3 regions of the Pantoea sp. PvP021 genome follow, and region 1 is predicted to be linked to each of the others. Evidence: predicted binding sites of a transcription regulator. Region 1 holds the regulator's gene; each other region holds the start of a gene.
What was found. Region 1 encodes sigma-54, which starts transcription at its own class of promoters, with help from an activator protein. Its sites were predicted from a motif close to GTTGGCACANNTTTCGCTNT; they were not measured.

Region 1 (3,282 bases):
CGAGAAACAGCAGCTGAGGGGAAAATGTATCAGGCAGATTATTCAGTGCGGTTTCAAAAATTTCCGGGGATTCGGGCATATTACGCACGTCGATGCTGACCGCCGCCGAAATATTGCGCTCAGCCAGCGAGTTAGCTAACTCAGGCAGCAGCACGACCGGCAGGTTATCAACGCAGTAGAACCCCATATCTTCCAGCGCACGGAGCGCCACTGACTTCCCCGAGCCTGAACGACCGCTAACGATCATCAGCACCATGACCTTCTCTCCCGTTTTAAAACCGGCACCGGGCCGGTAAAGACGCGTTACTGCTCCGACTGGACTTCCGTAATAATGGCATAGAGCTCTTCATCACTCTGCGCTGCGCGCAGACGACGGCAAACCGTTTTATCTGCCAGACGCTTTGCCACCAGTGACAGGGTGTGCAGATGTGTTTTGCACTGGTCAGCCGGGACCAGTAAGGCAAACAACAGATCGACCGGCTGGTTGTCGACGGCATCAAACGCAATCGGCTGTTCGAGGCTGATAAACACCCCAACCGCGCGCAGCGTATCCTCTTCCAGCTTGCCGTGCGGGATGGCTATCCCGTTACCAATACCGGTACTGCCCATGCGTTCGCGGGTCAGGATCGCTTCGAAAAGCGTCTGGTGCGGCAGGTTGAGCTGCTTAGCGGCCAGTTCGCTGATGATTTCCAGCGCACGTTTTTTGCTCTGGCAGTGGACGCCGCTGCGGGTGCAGTCTGGCGAAAGCACTGTGCTCAATTCCAGTGTGAGATCGTTGTTCATTATCGTTTCACTTGCGTGTTCACCAGGCCATTCACCGCCAGCGCGTATTGACGCGTGTGACAAACGGCGCCTGCTCAGATGACAAAACGGGGCGGATTATCCGCCCCATCCTGTCGGCTCTGCGCGCCAGGCGCGCGTCGCTAGCGTGAAGGTTAGTGTTTTTTCAGTTTATCTTTGTGTTTGGTCAGCTGACGGGTGAGCTTATCGATCAGTCCGTCAATGGCCGCATACATATCTTCCGCTTCGGATGTGGCGTGCAGCTCGCCACCATTCACGTGTAGTGTTGCGTCAGCCACCTGCGTGACTTTCTCAACCTTCAGGACAATATAGACCTGATTGATATGTTCAAAATAGTGTTCCAGTTTGGCAAATTTACCGTTGACGAATTCACGCAGAGGTGGAGTGATTTCAACGTGTTGCCCGGTCAGGTTCAGCTGCATAGGTCTTCCTTCTCATTTCTTTCAAACCAGTTGTTTACGCTGGTTCGATGGCGGGATGGATAAAGACTCACGATATTTGGCGACGGTACGCCGTGCCACCATGATCCCCTGATCAGATAACATGGAGGTCAGTTTACTGTCGCTCAAGGGTTTGGCTGGATTTTCCGCCGAAATTAATTTTTTCACCAGGGCACGAATCGCGGTAGAGGAGGCTTCACCGCCACCTTCGGTATTCACGTGACTGGAGAAAAAGTACTTCAGTTCAAAAATGCCACGCGGGCTGTGCAGATACTTCTGCGTGGTAACGCGGGAGATGGTCGATTCGTGCATCTCAACGGCCTGAGCGATATCCGCCAGCACCATCGGGCGCATAAATTCTTCACCCTGCTCGAAAAAGGCCTGCTGCTGCTCAACAATACAGCGCGTCACTTTCAGCAGGGTATCATTGCGGCTTTCCAGGCTCTTAATCAGCCAGCGGGCTTCCTGCAGATTACTGCGAATGAACTGGCTGTCGCTGTCGTTCCGCGTCGCGCCGCTCATTGCCGCATAGTGCTGATTGATCTTCAGGCGTGGCACGCTATCGGCATTGAGTTCAACCGTCCAGCGGCTGCCGATCTTACGCACCAGCACATCGGGAATGACATATTCTGGTTCGCCGGTGTTGATCGACTGACCCGGACGCGGGTCCAGCGACTGAATCAGCAGCATCGCCTCTTTCAGCACCTCTTCTTTGAGGCGTGTGACCCGCATCAGGCTGCGGAAATCGTGGTTTGCCAGCAGATCGAGATGTTCGCTGACGATCAGGCGCGCCTCTGCCAGCATCGGCGTTTCGGGCGCATATTGTGAAAGCTGCACCAGCAGGCAGTCACGCAGGTCGCGCGCGCCAACACCAATCGGGTCAAAGCGCTGGATGCGTTTCAGCACCGCTTCAACTTCATCCGCTTCGAGCTCATCATCGCCGATGCTGTCAAGGATCTCCTCAAGCGAAACGGTGAGATACCCGGTGTCATCAATAGCATCGACAATAGAGGTGGCAATGGCGCGATCGGTATCGCTGAACGGCGTCAGGCCGACCTGCCACATCAGATAATCCTGCAGCGACTGGGTTGTTTCGCCCTGATAAACCGGTAACTCATCATCCTGGTAATCGGTGCCGGTGCCGGAAGGCGTACCCGCGGTGTAGATCTCATCCCAGGTCGCATCCAGCGGCAGTTCATCAGGCATCTCTTTCTGCTCAAGCGCTTCGCGTGTATCCAGCGCCTCGGCCTCTGAAGACTCCCGTGAATCGATCTCTTCATGCAGGTCAGTCTGCTCAAGCAGCGGATTACTTTCCAGCGCAAGCTGAAGCTCCTGCTGGAGTTCAAGCGTAGAGAGTTGCAGCAGGCGAATCGCCTGTTGCAATTGCGGAGTCATTGCCAGCTGTTGGCTGAACCTGAGTTGTAAACCTTGCTTCATAGACAGGATGATCGTTCCCAGGTAAACATCGGTATTAACGACACCTTATCAGAGTCTGAACTCTTCACCCAAATAAACCCGCTTAACCTGCTCATCCGCAAGAATTTCATTCGGTGTGCCGTGTGCGATCAGGTGCCCCTGGCTGACGATATAAGCCCGCTCACAGACCGCTAACGTTTCGCGTACGTTATGGTCGGTAATCAGCACACCGAGGCCGCTGTCACGCAGATGCTCAATGATCTTCTTAATGTCGATAACGGAGATGGGGTCAACACCGGCAAAAGGTTCATCCAGCAGGATAAATTTAGGATTAGCCGCCAGCGCCCGCGCAATCTCAACACGACGTCGCTCACCACCCGAAAGTGCCTGGCCCATGCTGTCGCGCAGGTGCTCAATGTGAAACTCTTCCATCAGCTCACGGGCACGATCCTGGCGTTGCTCTTCGGTCAGATCGTCACGGATCTGCAAGACCGCCATCAGGTTATCGTAGACGCTGAGGCGACGGAAGATCGATGCCTCCTGCGGCAGATAGCCGATGCCACGACGCGCACGGGCATGCAGCGGCAGGATGCTGATATCTTCATCATCAATAATAATGCGGCCA
Region 2 (3,282 bases), on a different contig from region 1:
TGTGCGCGCGACCATCTACCACCAGCGTGACCTCACTGTCAGTAAATCCCTGGCCAGCCTCAAGACTCTCGCGCATCACCTCGATATTCAGCGAAAAGTAGCCGGTTAATTCCGGTAACGGCGTGCCGAACAATTTGCGTGAGCTTTGCGCCAGTAATTGCTGCGCCGCCGGGTTGGCGTAATGAATAACCAGATCGTTATCCACCAACAAAATACTGTTAATTAACGCGTTGAGAATCTGCCCTGCATCGGGCAGAGAGCCAGTTGCCATACAACGTTCCTCTGCACTAAAGAGGTGCATTTTAGTCTTTAAGCCGAAAAGAGGGCGAATGAACGGTGAATTCGCGGAGAAAAAAGCCCATCCGAAGATGGGCTAAAAGTTTCCACGGCAACAAAAAACGTCTGACCAGTTAAACGCTGTAGTAGAGCTCGAACTCAACCGGGTGTGGCGTCATGCGAACGCGATCCATCTCTGCTTTACGCAGTTCGATGTAAGCATCGATCGATTCGTCAGTGAATACTCCGCCGCGGGTCAGGAACTCGCGATCTTCGTTCAGTGCATTCAGCGCTTCTTCCAGAGAGCCTGCAACTTTTGGAATCTCAGCTTCTTCTTCCGGTGGCAGGTCATACAGGTTCTTGTCCATCGCATCGCCAGGATGGATTTTGTTGATGATGCCATCCAGGCCAGCCATCAGCAGTGCGGTGAACGCCAGGTATGGGTTAGCCGCTGGATCCGGGAAGCGCGCTTCGATACGACGCGCTTTCGGGCTGGCAACAACCGGGATACGGATTGAGGCTGAACGGTTACGGGCAGAGTAAGCCAGCATAACCGGTGCTTCGTAACCCGGGACCAGACGCTTGTAAGAGTTGGTGGTCGGGTTCGCCAGGGCGTTGATCGCTTTAGCGTGCTTGATGATACCGCCGATGTAGAACAGCGCCATTTCAGACAGGCCGCCGTACTTATCGCCGGCAAACAGGTTCTGGCCACCTTTGGAGAGTGACATATGGCAGTGCATGCCTGAACCGTTGTCGCCAAACATAGGCTTCGGCATAAAGGTCGCGGTTTTGCCGTAAGCGTGCGCAACGTTGTGAACCACATATTTGTAAATCTGAATTTCGTCCGCTTTTTTGGTCATGGTATTGAAGCGGGTTGCCACTTCGTTCTGACCCGCGGTCGCCACTTCGTGGTGATGCGCTTCAACAACCAGGCCCATCTGCTCCATGGTCAGACACATAGCAGAACGAATGTCCTGTGATGAGTCAACCGGTGGAACCGGGAAGTAGCCGCCTTTCAGACCTGGACGGTGACCTTTGTTACCGCCTTCGTACTCTTTACCGGTGTTCCATGCCGCTTCGATATCGTCGATAGCAACGTGTGAACCGGACGTCGATGAGCCGAAACGGATGTCATCGAACAGGAAGAATTCTGGTTCTGGTCCAAACAGTACGGTATCAGCGATGCCGGAAGAGCGCAGGAAATCTTCAGCGCGCTTAGCGATAGAGCGTGGATCGCGGTCGTAGCCCTGCATGGTGCCTGGCTCGAGGATGTCACAACGGATGATCAGCGTAGAATCTTCGAAGAAAGGATCCATGACCGCCGTGGTGGCGTCAGGCATCAGCACCATGTCTGATTCGTTAATGCCTTTCCAGCCGCCGATAGACGAACCATCGAACATTTTGCCTTCTTCGAAGAAGTCAGCGTTAACCTGGTGAGCAGGGATCGTAACGTGCTGTTCTTTACCTTTGGTATCGGTAAAACGCAGGTCAACAAACTTAACTTCATGCTCGTTCATCATCGAGAGAACGTGTTCAGCGGACATACTCAACTCTCCTGGAAATGGTCTTTCATTATCTACATGGCGAGGAAACGTCGTTTCCGGAATACGTTGCGGGAAAACAACTCCCTGACCAACCTCTTCCGGCACGCTCTTCAACCGACATCTGTCTGGCGTTTACGCTTGATTTAGATAAAGCGAATTCTGTGCCAACTTTTTTGATGATGCTTAAATCGCCTTGTGGTGCACCTTTTTGTCATAAAGCGGCTGCACCACGATCGTTTTATTGCACCAGTGTGGTGCTTAACGGTCGCCTGATGGCACTATTTTGGTGCATCAGACCAACTTAGTGCATTTTCTGCACCGGTAACAGGGCAAATTGGCCTCCATGCAATAAACTTTCAGTGAAAAGTGTGATCGTGTTCAGTCTTCCGCTTAATCAGTGTACAATAACGCGCTATTTCTAATGCCTGAGGCAAAGCTGTGATCGAAAATTTGCGTAACATCGCCATCATCGCGCACGTTGACCATGGAAAGACCACCCTGGTTGACAAACTGCTGCAACAATCCGGTACTTTTGATGCCCGTACCGAAGCAACAGAGCGCGTGATGGACTCCAATGATTTGGAGAAAGAGCGTGGGATTACCATCCTCGCAAAAAACACCGCCATTAAGTGGAATGACTACCGTATCAACATCGTTGATACCCCGGGACACGCCGACTTCGGTGGTGAAGTTGAGCGCGTCATGTCCATGGTGGACTCGGTGCTGCTGGTTGTAGATGCGATGGATGGCCCTATGCCGCAAACCCGCTTCGTGACCAAAAAAGCGTTCGCGCATGGTCTGAAGCCGATTGTGGTTATCAACAAAGTAGACCGCCCTGGTGCGCGTCCGGATTGGGTTGTTGATCAGGTCTTTGACCTGTTCGTTAACCTGGATGCTACTGATGAGCAGCTCGACTTCCCTATCATTTTCGCCTCTGCGCTGAATGGTATTGCTGGTCTTGAGCACACCGACATGGCTGACGATATGACCCCGCTGTATCAGGCGATCGTCGACCACGTTGCACCTCCGCAGGTTGAGGCTGACGCCCCACTGCAGATGCAAATCTCTCAGCTGGACTACAACAACTACCTGGGCGTGATCGGCATCGGCCGTATCAAGCGCGGTAAAGTTAAGCCTAACCAGCAAGTCACTATCATCGATAGCGAAGGCAAAACCCGTAACGGTAAAGTCGGTAAAGTCCTGACTCACCTGGGTCTTGAGCGTATCGACAGCGACCTGGCAGAAGCGGGCGATATCATTGCTATCACCGGTCTGGGCGAGCTGAACATCTCTGACACCATCTGTGATCCACAGAACGTGCAGGCGCTGCCAGCACTGAGTGTCGATGAGCCAACAGTTACCATGTTCTTTAACGTCAACACCTCACCGTTCTGCGGTAAAGAAGGTAAGTACGTGACTTCACGTCAGATCCTTGAGCGTCTGAACAAAGAACTGGTTCACA
Region 3 (3,282 bases), on a different contig from region 1:
CAGAAAATGGCGCATCTGCTGCCAGAAAAGCTACGTGAAAAATTCATTGCTGAGCGTCCGCTGGAGATCCGCCCGGTACAGATTCACAATCCTCTCCGGGGCCATGTGGATAAGCCGGAGCGCCAGGTCTGGATCCGTGCCACCGGCCCACTGCCCGACGATTTGCGTATCCATCAGTATCTGCTCGGCTATGCTTCCGATCTCAATTTCCTGCCGGTCGCGCTCCAGCCGCACGGCAAAGGCTTTTTAGAGCCGGACATGCAGGTCGCCACTATCGACCACTCAATGTGGTTCCACCGCCCGTTCGACTTCAGTGAATGGCTGCTCTATAGCGTGGTCAGTACTTCGGCGTCAGGCGCACGGGGTTTTGTCCGGGGCGAGTTCTACAATCAGCAGGGTGTGCTGGTGGCCTCAACGGTTCAGGAAGGGGTGATGCGTCAGCGCAGCGAATAAAAAAAGGGGGCGATTACTCGCCCCCGGTTGATCTTTTCACTGCCCATCCGTTACTGGTTGTAAGCATTCTCGCCGTGGCTGTTTACATCCAGACCTTCACGCTCATGCTCTTCCGGAACGCGCAGACCGACAATCAAATCAGCCAGCTTGAAGCCGATGAAGGCGACAACGCCCGACCAGACGATAGTCAGGCCCACGCTGAAGAGCTGTACCCAGACCTGATGGCCCATGGTGACCCCCTCTGCGTAGCCTACGCCGCCCAGTGAAGAGGAGGCAAACACGCCAGTCAGGATACAGCCGACAATGCCGCACACGCCATGCACGCCGAACACATCGCAGGGATCATCCACGCGCAGCCATTTTTTCAGGGTGGTCACGCCCCACAGTCCCGCCAGTCCGCCGACCAGGCCGATGATTAATGCACCGCCGACGCCGACGTAACCACAGGCAGGCGTAATCGCTACTAATCCGGCAATAAAGCCTGAACAGGCACCCAGCAGCGAAGGCTTACCACGTACCGCCCACTCGCCAAAGGTCCATGACAACACGGCGCCCGCTGTGGCGACAACGGTGTTCAGGAAGGCCAGCGCCGCGATTTCGTTTGCTGCAGAAGCAGAACCGGCGTTGAAACCGAACCAGCCGACATACAGAATGGCGGTGCCGGTGAATACCATTGGCAGGTTGTGTGGTTTGAAGGCCTCTTTACCAAAGCCGGCACGTTTGCCCACCAGATAAGCGCCCACCAGACCGGCGACAGCGGCGTTAATATGCACCACGGTGCCGCCAGCAAAGTCCAGCGCGCCATCCTGTGCCAGGAAACCGCCAGCCCACACCATGTGTGCAATAGGCAGGTAAGCCAGGGTCAGCCAGACGCCGACAAAAATCAGTACGGCAGAGAAACGGATGCGTTCTGCGATAGCACCAACAATCAGGCCCACCGTGATACAGGCAAACGAGGCCTGGAACGCGACATGAATATATTGATAGAAGCTGCCCATGACGGCGGTCAGCTGAATGTTTTTCAGCATCACCCAGTTAAAGCTGCCAAAGAATGCGTTGCCTTCACTGAACGCCAGTGAATAGCCGTAAACCATCCACAATACGCAGACCAGTGAGAAGGTGACGGCAACCTGGGTCAGCATCGACAGCACGTTTTTACCGCGAATCAAACCACCGTAAAACAGCGCGATACCTGGAATTGACATAAACAGCACCAGCGCGGTGCAAATCATCATAAATGCGTTATCAGCCTTGTCCGCAACGGCAGGCGCAGCCATTGCGAGTGAGGGTAACAGTGCCAGGCTGGTGAGGCCCAACTTAGCGAAAATTTTATTCATTTTTATTCCATCCCATCACAGTACTGAGTCTTTATTACAGAGCGGCTTCGTCGGTCTCGCCGGTACGAATACGGATGACGCGCTGCAGTTCAGCTACGAAAATTTTACCGTCGCCAATTTTGCCGGTGTAAGCCGCTTTACTGATGACATCCACCACTTCGTCTAACTGATCGTCGGCAATAGCGATATCAATTTTGACCTTAGGCAGGAAGTTCACGCTGTACTCTGCGCCACGATAAAGCTCTGCATGGCCCTTCTGACGGCCAAAACCTTTCACTTCGGAGACGGTCAGTCCCTGAATGCCGATAGAGGATAAAGCTTCACGTACATCCTCCAGCTTGAATGGCTTAATTACGACGGTAACCAGCTTCATTGGATCCCCTCCAGCGAGTAAATAGGTAACGTTTACGGACACGCAGGGATATAAGCAAAGCCTGTGCCAGAGTGTGAAAATGACGGTAATACGTTGTTCAGGCGAGACGCGACAAGGGATGCTTTAAAGAGGATGGGAAACAGAGAGGCCGTACAGGGGAAATTGCAGCGGAGGGCTGCACTCCTTTGGTGCTTCAGGCGTCAAAGGAGTGCATTTATACAGATTAATCTGATAAAGGTGCGCAAAAAAGGTGCAACTCAGCCTTCAGTTGTTACAGCGACGCCCGATACCAGATCTTCACCTGCCTGCTGCAGCTGATACATCTGCCAGTAACGTCCCTGCATCGCCAGCAGTTGCTGATGCGTACCCTGCTCAACCACACGACCACGATGCAGCACAAGAATCTTGTCTGCTTCAATAATCGTTGAGAGGCGGTGAGCAATCACCACCAGCGTGCTGTGCTGGCGCAGCGTCTCAAGCGTCTGCTGAATAGCCTGCTCGGTGCCGGAATCAATATTGGCCGTCGCTTCGTCGAGGATCAGTATCTGCGGCAAATCAACCAGCACCCGGGCCAGTGCCAGCAGCTGTTTCTGCCCGACCGACAGATTATTGCCCTGCTCGCCCAGCCGGGTATGTATTCCCTCCGGCAACGCATGCGCCAGCGGAGCCAGCTGCACCTGTTCCAGCACCGTCCAGACGGCCTCTTCGCTGATGTCGCGTCCCAGCCGCACATTCGCCAGCAGCGTATCGGCCAGCACCACCGGATCCTGCTGCACCATCGCGATACCGCGCCGCAGCACGGCATGGCTCAGGTTGCTGATGGGTCGATCATCAATGCGGATCTCGCCACGCGTTACCGGGTAGTAACCCATTAACAGGTTCGCCAGCGTGCTTTTACCGCTGCCGGTATGTCCCACCAGCGCCACAAACTCGCGTGGGGCAACCTCAAGATTGATATCACTGAGCACATCGCGGTTTTCACGGTAGGCAAAGCTCAGATTGTTCAGGGTGATACGACCTGAAGCCAGCGGTTGCTGATCGGCACCATACTGCTGCTGTGCAGCATCCATCAGTTCGAAAATACGCTCACCTGAAACTACCGCCTGCTGCAGCATTGAT

Region 2: the regulator sigma-54 is predicted to act here: its motif matches at 1,970-1,989, upstream of glnA (glutamate--ammonia ligase).
Region 3: the regulator sigma-54 is predicted to act here: its motif matches at 2,215-2,234, upstream of glnK (P-II family nitrogen regulator).

The regions. Positions count from the first base shown of each region.
Region 1 is NZ_JBSRXX010000007.1:51,788-55,069, reverse strand. It holds gene rapZ (RNase adapter RapZ) at 1-256, opposite strand, end outside; gene ptsN (PTS IIA-like nitrogen regulatory protein PtsN) at 304-783, opposite strand; gene hpf (ribosome hibernation promoting factor) at 936-1,223, opposite strand; gene rpoN (RNA polymerase factor sigma-54) at 1,245-2,678, opposite strand; gene lptB (LPS export ABC transporter ATP-binding protein) at 2,727-3,282, opposite strand, start outside.
Region 2 is NZ_JBSRXX010000013.1:98,885-102,166, reverse strand. It holds gene glnL (nitrogen regulation protein NR(II)) at 1-271, opposite strand, end outside; gene glnA (glutamate--ammonia ligase) at 411-1,820, opposite strand; gene typA (ribosome-dependent GTPase TypA) at 2,259-3,282, shown strand, end outside.
Region 3 is NZ_JBSRXX010000001.1:1,760,514-1,763,795, forward strand. It holds gene tesB (acyl-CoA thioesterase II) at 1-453, shown strand, start outside; gene amtB (ammonium transporter AmtB) at 504-1,790, opposite strand; gene glnK (P-II family nitrogen regulator) at 1,825-2,163, opposite strand; gene ACVKSX_RS08285 (SmdB family multidrug efflux ABC transporter permease/ATP-binding protein) at 2,421-3,282, opposite strand, start outside.